3 regions of the Bacillus altaicus genome follow, and region 3 is predicted to be linked to each of the others. Evidence: riboswitches for the same ligand, from Rfam matches in the RefSeq annotation. Region 3 holds a riboswitch; each other region holds the start of a gene.
What was found. A riboswitch is a leader RNA that binds a small molecule or an ion and turns the genes downstream of it on or off. The one in region 3 is predicted to bind S-adenosylmethionine.

Region 1 (3,288 bases), 1.5 Mb from region 3:
GAATTTAATTATATGATGAAAGTCATGAGCGATTCGATGGATTCTCTCGCTGCATTTTTAGACTCTTTAATGCAATTTGGATTATCATCTCCTTTAATTGTTTTAAAGAGTGAATTTGAAGAGAAATTGTCGTTCTGATAAGAGGGTACTAAGGTAGAAATATGAAGTGTATGTGGAAAAATCCTTTTATAATATAATAAAACCAGCCATAGGCTGGTTCTTTTTTCATTCGATTTCCTACTAAAAAATCCCGAGTATAATTCTCCTTCTTCCCTATCCCTGATTCTTCCGCGCCTCTCTAAACTCCTCCTTCACCTTCTCTAACAGCCCTTCTTCTGTAATTAATCGATACGCTGTATTCGCTAGTGCTTTTGCCGATGTAATTAATGCTTTGTCCCCGAGTTCTGAACGAGCTGCTTCTCTAAATTCATTCGTATGAGCAATTAAGTCATCTGGTCCGATTTTAATGTACGGATGAATGGTCGGTACGACTTGGCTTACGTTTCCTGCATCTGTTGAGCCGATTCCTACTCTTTCGTTACGATTTACATCTTCGCCAAGTACTTCTAGTTCTTCGGCTACGACGTCGTTAAATGTTTTTGTTACGAGCAATTCATCGATTTCATTTTGGAATTGATGAATTTTCACTTTCGTACCTGTTGCTAACGCTGCACCCTGTGCGATGTTTCTTACTTTCTCTGTTACTTCCGCACATCTTTTTCTCGTTGCAGCTCGGATGAAGAAGCGTGCCGCAGCATAATCCGGAATAATATTAGGTGCTTTTCCGCCGTCTGTAATAACTCCATGAATTTTCACATCTGATGGAAGTTGTTGGCGAAGTGCATTAATACTGTTATAAAGCTGGATAATCGCATCTAATGCGTTTATTCCTTCTTCTGGTGAAGCTGCTGCGTGAGCTGTTTTTCCGTAAAAATGAAAATCAAGTGGATCAACCGCTAGTGATGGACTCGTAGTCGCTGTTTTTCCGCTCGGATGAATCATAAGCGCCGCATCAACGTTTTTAAATAAACCAGCCTTTACATAACTCGCTTTCGCGCTACCGTTTTGCCCGCCCTCTTCTGCTGGTGTTCCGAACACGACAACTTCTCCGCCGATTTCTTCCAGTATTTCTGATAATGCGATTGCTGCTGCAACGCTAATTGTTCCAATTAAATTGTGACCACACGCATGACCGAGTCCCGGTAAAGCATCATACTCCGCTAAAAATGCGATGACTGGCCCTTGTTTTCCTGAACTTTTTCTTGCGATAAAACCAGTTTCGTGGCCAGCTATATTATGTTGCAACTGGAATCCTGCGCTTCCTAGCAGTAAACTTAACGCTCTTGATGCGTAAAACTCTTGGTTACCAATCTCCGGATTCGCATGAATATCATGACTTGTTCCTATGTACTTTTCCTTATTTCTTTCTATACTCTCTTCAATTGTTTTTCTTTGTGACGTTACTCCTGTCGCTCCCATTTTTCTTCCCCCTTTATTTTTACGTAAAAAAGCCTCTTTCTAAAAGATAGAAAGAGGCTTTGGCATATACAGTCAAAATGAGCTTCTTTCTTATCTTTCAAGTTACCTTGCTGGAATTGGCACAGTATTCATATAGAATCCGCTGCCGAGGTGTCATAGGGCCAGTCCCTCAACCTCTCGTGATAAGAATTTTCATAAAATTATATTAAATTATTTTTATTCTAAGTTTATTCCAAGTAAAAGTCAAGGAATTCCGATCCGAATTTACCGAATATCTAAAAACCCTTTTAATACGCCAATTGTCTCAGGTGCTTGCATTCTTGCACATATGTACGGAAATTCCATACTACCTTCAAACATCATTTGCGATGTGAGCGGTGCCCCTGCCCAAAAGATTTCATCATCGATTACTATAAACGGGAACGCTTTGTTTTGCCTTTGTAATTTTACATTCTTTAATGGAACTGGTCCATCACTATAAACCGTTATTTGCGCATTCGTACGCATTAACGCTTGCCATACTCGTTTATCAACTTGCCTTGTACTTGGAAGGGAAATGATAATTTTTCGTTTTGCCGCTAAAATATCTTTTAATAGCCCTTTCGGCTCTTCAAGATTCATTTCCATAAACCAGCGTAATCGTTTCGAGATTTTCCGCTCCCACACTTGTCTTGATGTCGTGCGATCATACACATCTCCGTGACGTTCTATATGAGCGGTTAATTGCGATAACGCTTGTTTTCTCGACAGATTTTTACGCATGTAGTGGCAATCTGATAATTGAATGAACTTTCCTCTCGCTCTCGTTACTGCTACATTGACGAGACGATGGTTTTTATGATCAAAGAATAACACGCCAGGACGTTCTTGCGGATAACTATCAACCGTATCAAAGATCATCATATCTCTTTCAGACCCTTGAAACTTATGAACTGTCGCCGCTAAAACTGGTATGTTTTGATATTTCGTTCTCTGCAACATTTCTCTAATACACGTTGATAAAAAGCGCGACTGCGCCCTGTAAGGTGTAACTACACCGATAGATTGAACACCGTCTAACAGTCCAATTAAAATCATTTGCATCGCTACTAAACCAGACATAATATTAAAACGCGAACCAGAAGCAGCATCTTTTAACGAAAAGGCTCCCATTAAGCTCGTATCAAATAAAACACTCGCCTCATTTGCGAACGGTTGCAGTTTCGCAAGTTCTTTACGTTCTGAAACAGATGGATGATCGTATACTCTATTTTTATAAATAAATGAATTCGTAAACTTCGATATATCCGCATGCATACGTCTTTGCTCCTGCAACATAAATAGGTTCGGATGTGCTTCTGATTTATTTACAGAATCAACAATCCCTGCATGGTAAAACATATCTTCGCCGAGCCATTTTCGAACGAGTTCATGATTTGCCATCGCAATAGGCGGCAATTGTAAAAAGTCGCCACAAACGACAATACGTTTTCCAAGAGAAGCAGCTAATGCGATTTGCGGAACATATGCCATACTCACTTCATCTACGACAACTAAATCAAATGTGCGCTCATAAATAAGTGAATCAATGGCACATTTTGATAGTGTCGCACCGATTACTTGCGCATTTTCAATATATTCTTTTTCTACTTCTTTAATTTTCGCTTTTTGCTTTCGAAGATCACTTTCAATCTCTTGTATACGCTTCTTATCAGCAGAAGTCGCTTTATATGATAAAATCTTTTCACGAAGATCTTGTCGTGTCTCTTCTAAATAGAGTCTTTCTTCTCCCCAAGATCCGTTCGTCGTTTCAACTAACTTCGATGCAAG
Region 2 (3,288 bases), 580 kb from region 3:
GGGAAAAACATGAGTAATAGTAATGTTATAGCTATTGGTTTTCTTAATGCATAGCTTGAAATAGCTGTCGTGACGATGGCTACAGAAGATATTGGATCTATAGGCAGAATAGAAGCTATAGCATATCCGATACTTGATCCAGCAAATATAATGGGGAAAATATGTCCGCCGCGCCAACCCGTATTTAAACAAACGGCAGTAATACATAATTTTAAAACTCCTGAAAGAAGTAGTACCCAGAAAGATAAATGGCTCCATTCAACGACTAAATCTTTTAATTGATGTTCCCCTGAAAATAACGTGTACGGAAGAAAAGTTCCAGTAACCCCGAGTAAAATACCACCTATAATTCCAAGTGATACTTTGTATTCCCTGAAGGGGTAGATTAATTTTTCTAATGCGAATTCTAATTTGAAATAAAAGAAACCAACTATAGCACCAATGCTAGCAAGTGGTAGAAAGGCGATCCATTCATTAAGAGCAAGAGACCCTTCCCCGAAATCAACAATAAAGGATCCACGATTATCGAGTTTACTAAGTAATAAGTAAACTGAAAAACCGGCAAAAGTGGTAGCTAAATATACAATTGCCTTTTTTCCTTTCGAAAATTCATTAATTTGTTCACCCTCATTTTCATTCGGAGCTAAGTAACCGAATAATGGTGCATTAAAAATGACACTTAAAGTAGCACCAATTCCAACCTCTGTTAGTTCATTCATTCCCTTTAAAGCAAATTTAAAGCGATCTCCTACCCATGTACAAAGTCCACCGATAATTCCAACAAGTGCAGCTTCTGGTCCTAAACTAGCTCCAAATATTAAAACGATAATCGCAGTTAAAGTAGCTTTATGTACAAAACTGTATTCAATTCTACCTGTTTTTTTATATTCAGCCATCACTTCCGGCATAAGACGTGGATATGTACCGAAGTATTTTTGTGTTAAACCAACGAGGATACCACCGATGATTGTTACACAAATGGTGTAATAAGGAGGAGAAGAGAAAATAGTAGGTAAGTATCCCCAAATAAAGTGAATTCCAATATTTATTGTAACTAAAAATAACCAGACTGTAGCTCCTACCATAGCGCCTAAAAGAATGCCATATAGGACGAGTATATAGTGCATGTCCTTTTTATTTGTCATGTTGTACCTCCGTTATGTAAGTTTTAATGTAGAAAGGATTAAATATGCTAGTGTGAAATGAATTGAATATATATAGTATCTTTTTGAGTGGTTGGCTTATTCAATATATTAGGGTCTCATAAAAATTTGAAACCCACGCGGTTAAACCACTTATTTAATTCTATATATTGATCGGAGTTTTTAAAAGGTCTTTTTCAAATGAATATGGAATATATTTCTTTTATTGTTTAAATTAAATTCCTTACAATTAATTTAGAACATTCAGAAAAACTATTTGACATTAGGAAATTATTGCTATAAAATCAACGGTAATTGCATAGTCTTATCAAGAAAAGGTGGAGGGACAGGCCCGATGAAACCTTGGCAACAGCCGTATAACGGAATTGTGCCAAATCCTGCAGGTAATAATCCTGAGAGATAAGAAAGATCCTTTAGAGCGTGTTTTCAAACTGCTCCTTTCTTGTTTTCAGGGAAGGGGCAGTTTTTTATTTTGCATTAAAAGAAAGGAGAATGAGAGATGGGAGAATCATGGGGGAAAGGAACGATTTGTGTGCAAGGTGGCTATACGCCAAAAAATGGTGAGCCGCGTGTTTTGCCACTTTATCAAAGTACAACGTATAAATACGATACGTCAGATGATTTAGCAGCACTATTTAATTTAGAGGCAGAAGGATATATATATACGCGTATTGGAAATCCTACTCTAGCTGCATTTGAGCAGAAGTTATCAGATTTAGAAGGCGGTGTAGGGGCTGTTGCAACAGCTTCTGGGCAGGCAGCTATTATGCTTGCAGTTTTAAATATTTGCAGTAGTGGAGACCATTTACTTTGTTCTTCAACTGTTTACGGAGGAACGTTTAATTTATTCGGGGTGAGTTTGCGTAAGCTTGGCATCGATGTTACGTTCTTTAATCCTAATTTAACGGCAGATGAAATTGCGGCACTTGCTAATGATAAGACAAAACTCGTTTATGCAGAATCGTTAGGAAATCCAGCAATGAACGTTTTGAATTTCAAAGAACTTTCAGCGGCAGCAAAAGAATTAGAAGTACCTTTTATCGTTGATAATACATTGGCGACGCCTTATTTATGCCAGGCATTTGAATATGGGGCAAATATCATTGTCCATTCCACAACGAAGTATATTGATGGCCATGCAAGTTCTCTAGGCGGCATTGTAATAGACGGAGGGAACTTCGATTGGACAAGTGGAAAATACCCTGAGCTTGTCGAACCTGATCCGAGTTATCACGGTGTAAGCTATGTTCAAAATTTTGGAGCAGCAGCGTATATTGTGAAGGCACGAGTTCAGTTATTAAGAGACTACGGAAACTGTATGAGCCCATTCAATGCATATATTAGCAACATTGGCCTGGAAACATTGCATTTACGAATGGAGCGTCATAGTGAAAATGCTCTCGAAGTTGCTAAGTGGCTTGCTAATCATGATCGCATTGAATGGGTGAATTATCCAGGGTTAGATAGTAATGAAAATTACTCGTTAGCACAAAAGTATTTGAAAAAAGGTGCTAGTGGAGTTTTAACATTTGGTATTAAGGGCGGATTAGAAGCAGCAAAAGAATTTATCGCAAATGTAAAACTTGCAACTCTTGTAACACATGTAGCTGATGCAAGAACTTGTGTAATACATCCTGCTAGTACGACGCACAGACAATTAAGCGCAGAAAATCAGCGTTTAGCTGGCGTTACATCTGATTTAATCCGTTTATCGGTCGGTATAGAAGATGTTTCTGATATTATTGCAGATTTAGAAGCGGCGCTAGTCGGAGGCAAACAACATGCCGATCATAATTGATAAAGATTTACCAGCTCGCAAAGTATTGCAGAAGGAAAATATTTTTGTAATGACGAAGGAGCGAGCAGCAACACAAGATATACGCGCTTTGAAAATTGCTATATTAAATTTAATGCCTACAAAACAAGAAACAGAGGCGCAATTACTTCGTTTAATTGGAAATACACCGTTGCAATTAGATGTTCATTTACTTCATATGGAATCGCATCTGTCTCGCAATGTAGCGCAGGACCATTTAATGAGCTTCTATAAAACATTCCGTGATATTGAGAATGAAAAATTTGATGGACTCATTATTACAGGAGCACCAGTTGAAACTCTTTCTTT
Region 3 (3,288 bases):
GATCGTCACGATCTTACAACGCACTTCTTTTGGTGCTTGTTTTTTATGTTCAGTTACACTCATTTTTCATCTTCCCCTTCTTAAAAGCTTTTCTTCATTTTATCATACATATCTTTACACAAATCTGTATGAAGCCACCGATACGTCATGATACAATATAAGTATAATCACCCACAAAAAGGAATTTAAATAGGTATACTATTTCCATTTCTTACACTCCTAGCTTTCACATCATTAGCTACTATTTATCTCTTCTTATGTTTTCTACATAATAGGTTTAATTTTTAAATTTACAATGCAAAACAATTCGGAGGTTCACATACTATGGAACTTTATAAAAAATTAACAACGACATTCATCCTCTTATTTGTCGCTTCCATCACTGTCGGCTTTTCTTTAAAAGGCGCAATTCCATACGCTACATTAGTGAGTATTATATTCGCAACGCTATTTTTACTGAGCAGTGCTTTTTGCGCAGGAAAAGCGCGTCAACTGAAAGGGTGACCGTCTATGTTCCGTAAGAAACCAATCCTTTGTAAATCATGTGAAAAGGAAATACAAACGTATGAAAAAGCATGGATTCATATGTCATTTCCGGCAAGTGGTATGACAAATATAAGAAAGTATATTGAGCTAGACGGAGAAGTTTATTGCAGCTCATGCATCCAAGTAGTACATAAAACCAAATAAAAAAAGCTTTGCGCACACAGCGCAAAGCTTTTTTTCATATATTATAGACCAGCTTGCTCTTTTAAAGTAGCTGCTTTGTCTGTACGTTCCCATGTAAGATCTACATCAGTACGTCCGAAGTGGCCGTAAGCTGCTGTTTGTTTGTAAATTGGGCGACGTAAGTCTAGCATTTTAATAATACCAGCTGGGCGAAGATCGAAGTTGTTACGAACTAGTTCTACTAGTACGTCTTCAGATACTTTACCAGTGCCAAGTGTATCAACTGAAATTGATACTGGTTGCGCTACGCCGATTGCGTATGCAAGTTGTACTTCTGCTTTGTCAGCAAGACCAGCTGCTACGATGTTTTTCGCAACATAACGAGCTGCATATGCTGCAGAACGGTCAACTTTCGTTGCATCTTTACCAGAGAATGCACCACCGCCATGGCGAGCATATCCACCGTAAGTATCAACGATGATTTTACGTCCTGTTAAACCAGCATCACCTTGTGGTCCACCAATTACGAAGCGACCAGTTGGGTTAATGAAGAATTTCGTTTCTCCATCCATTAATTCTGCTGGAACTACAGCTTTAATTACATGTTCTTTTAAATCGCGATCGATTTCTTCCCACGTAACATCTGGATGATGCTGTGTAGAAATTACAATTGTATCCACACGTACAGGTTTACCATTTTCATCATACTCAACTGTAACTTGCGTTTTTCCATCCGGACGTAAGTATGATAATGTGTCATCTTTACGTACTTCAGTTAAACGGCGAGCTAATTTGTGAGCAAGCGAGATTGGAAGTGGCATTAATTCTTGTGTTTCATTACATGCGAAGCCAAACATTAAACCTTGGTCTCCCGCACCAATTGCCTCAATCTCAGCGTCAGTCATTAGACCTTCGCGTGCTTCTAGTGCTTGGTCAACACCCATAGCGATGTCAGCAGATTGCTCATCGATAGATGTTAAAACTGCACAAGTTTCTGCATCGAATCCATATTTTGCGCGTGTGTAACCAATGCCTTGAATTGTTTCACGAACGATTTTTGGAATATCTACGTAAGTAGAAGTCGTAATTTCCCCCGCTACCAATACTAAACCAGTTGTTACAGTTGTTTCACAAGCTACACGTGCATTTGCGTCCTTTGCTAAGATCGCATCTAAAATTGAATCAGAAATTTGGTCACAAATTTTATCTGGATGTCCTTCAGTTACAGACTCAGATGTGAACAGATGACGTTTTTTTGTCATGTGGTAAACCTCCCTACAGTAATTGTATATATTGTACGGAACTCATCCTTAATTTGCCACAAACTGCGACATACATTTATTCTCCCACACAAGCATACAGAAAAACCTTTCCCACTTAACATAGAGGAAAGGTTTAATTTGCTACTTGCATACTGCTTTTTGCCCTTTGCTCTTATCGTTCGAGACCGTTAGCCTCGCACAGGTTTTAGCACCTATTCACCTGTATTTACCACTACAAGTGAGGTTGCTGGGCTTCATCGGGCCTGTCCCTCCGCCAGCTCGGGATAAGAGAGTATCCGTCCCAACCTATACTAAAGAAATGATATTCATTTGTCAATTAATATTCACATTTTCCTGAAAGTTTTTCTCAATACGCATAGAATGAAATATTAATAAGGAAATGATACATTCACACAAACAAAAACAAATAAATAGTATACATTATTTATATAATTGTGTTATACTCTTGATGGGGATTACGAGAAATATTTCATTAAATGAAAAGGATGGTATATAAATATGAGTACTGTGAATGTCCAAATTGGTTTACATGAATTATTGAACGGAAGCAATGCACAGATTCAATTAAGTGTTCCGCAATTAGTGGAAAAAGTATTAATGCGAAACGAAGGGAAATTAACTTCTACTGGTGCCGTTTCTGCTTCAACAGGAAAATACACAGGACGTTCTCCTAAAGATAAATTTATTGTGAAGGAAGCATCGGTTGCTGACAAAATTGCTTGGGGAGCCGTGAACCAACCGATCTCTGAAGAACATTTTGATAAATTATATATAAAAGTTTTAGAATACTTAAAAGAAAAAGAAGAGTTATTCATCTTCAAAGGATTTGCTGGCGCTGATCACAACTATCGCCTACCAATTCAAGTTGTTAACGAATATGCATGGCATAATTTGTTCGTACATCAATTATTTATTCGTCCAACTGAAGAAGAATTAACAACTCACGAATCAGAGTTCACAATTGTTTCTGCACCAAACTTCAAAGCAGATCCAGCAATTGACGGTACAAATTCTGAAGCATTCATTATGGTTTCATTCGAAAAACGTATCGTACTAATCGGTGGTACAGAATACGCTGGAGAAATGAAAAAATCAATCTTCTCTATTATGAACTTCTTACTACCTGAACAAGATATTCTTTCTATGCACTGCTCTTCAAACGTAGGCGAAGAGGGCGACGTAGCACTATTCTTCGGTTTATCTGGAACAGGCAAAACAACATTATCTGCTGATCCAAACCGTAAATTAATCGGTGACGATGAGCACGGTTGGTCTGATAACGGTGTATTCAATATTGAAGGCGGTTGCTATGCAAAATGTGTAAACCTTTCTCACG

Region 1: linked by a shared signal. The riboswitch ahead of ACE38F_RS13040 (M20 family metallopeptidase) and the one ahead of metK (methionine adenosyltransferase) in region 3 are both predicted to bind S-adenosylmethionine.
Region 2: linked by a shared signal. The riboswitch ahead of ACE38F_RS02085 (bifunctional O-acetylhomoserine aminocarboxypropyltransferase/cysteine synthase) and the one ahead of metK (methionine adenosyltransferase) in region 3 are both predicted to bind S-adenosylmethionine.

Annotation. Positions count from the first base shown of each region.
Region 1 is NZ_CM143394.1:2,498,921-2,502,208, reverse strand. It holds gene ACE38F_RS13045 (Lrp/AsnC family transcriptional regulator) at 1-138, shown strand, start outside; gene ACE38F_RS13040 (M20 family metallopeptidase) at 274-1,479, opposite strand; SAM riboswitch class I at 1,567-1,668, opposite strand; gene ACE38F_RS13035 (AAA domain-containing protein) at 1,744-3,288, opposite strand, start outside.
Region 2 is NZ_CM143394.1:395,933-399,220, forward strand. It holds gene ACE38F_RS02080 (chloride channel protein) at 1-1,145, opposite strand, end outside; SAM riboswitch class I at 1,465-1,569, shown strand; gene ACE38F_RS02085 (bifunctional O-acetylhomoserine aminocarboxypropyltransferase/cysteine synthase) at 1,663-2,961, shown strand; gene metA (homoserine O-acetyltransferase MetA) at 2,945-3,288, shown strand, end outside.
Region 3 is NZ_CM143394.1:976,704-979,991, reverse strand. It holds gene ACE38F_RS05100 (MogA/MoaB family molybdenum cofactor biosynthesis protein) at 1-63, opposite strand, end outside; gene ACE38F_RS05095 (hypothetical protein) at 325-504, shown strand; gene ACE38F_RS05090 (hypothetical protein) at 511-690, shown strand; gene metK (methionine adenosyltransferase) at 732-1,931, opposite strand; SAM riboswitch class I at 2,101-2,222, opposite strand; gene pckA (phosphoenolpyruvate carboxykinase (ATP)) at 2,451-3,288, shown strand, end outside.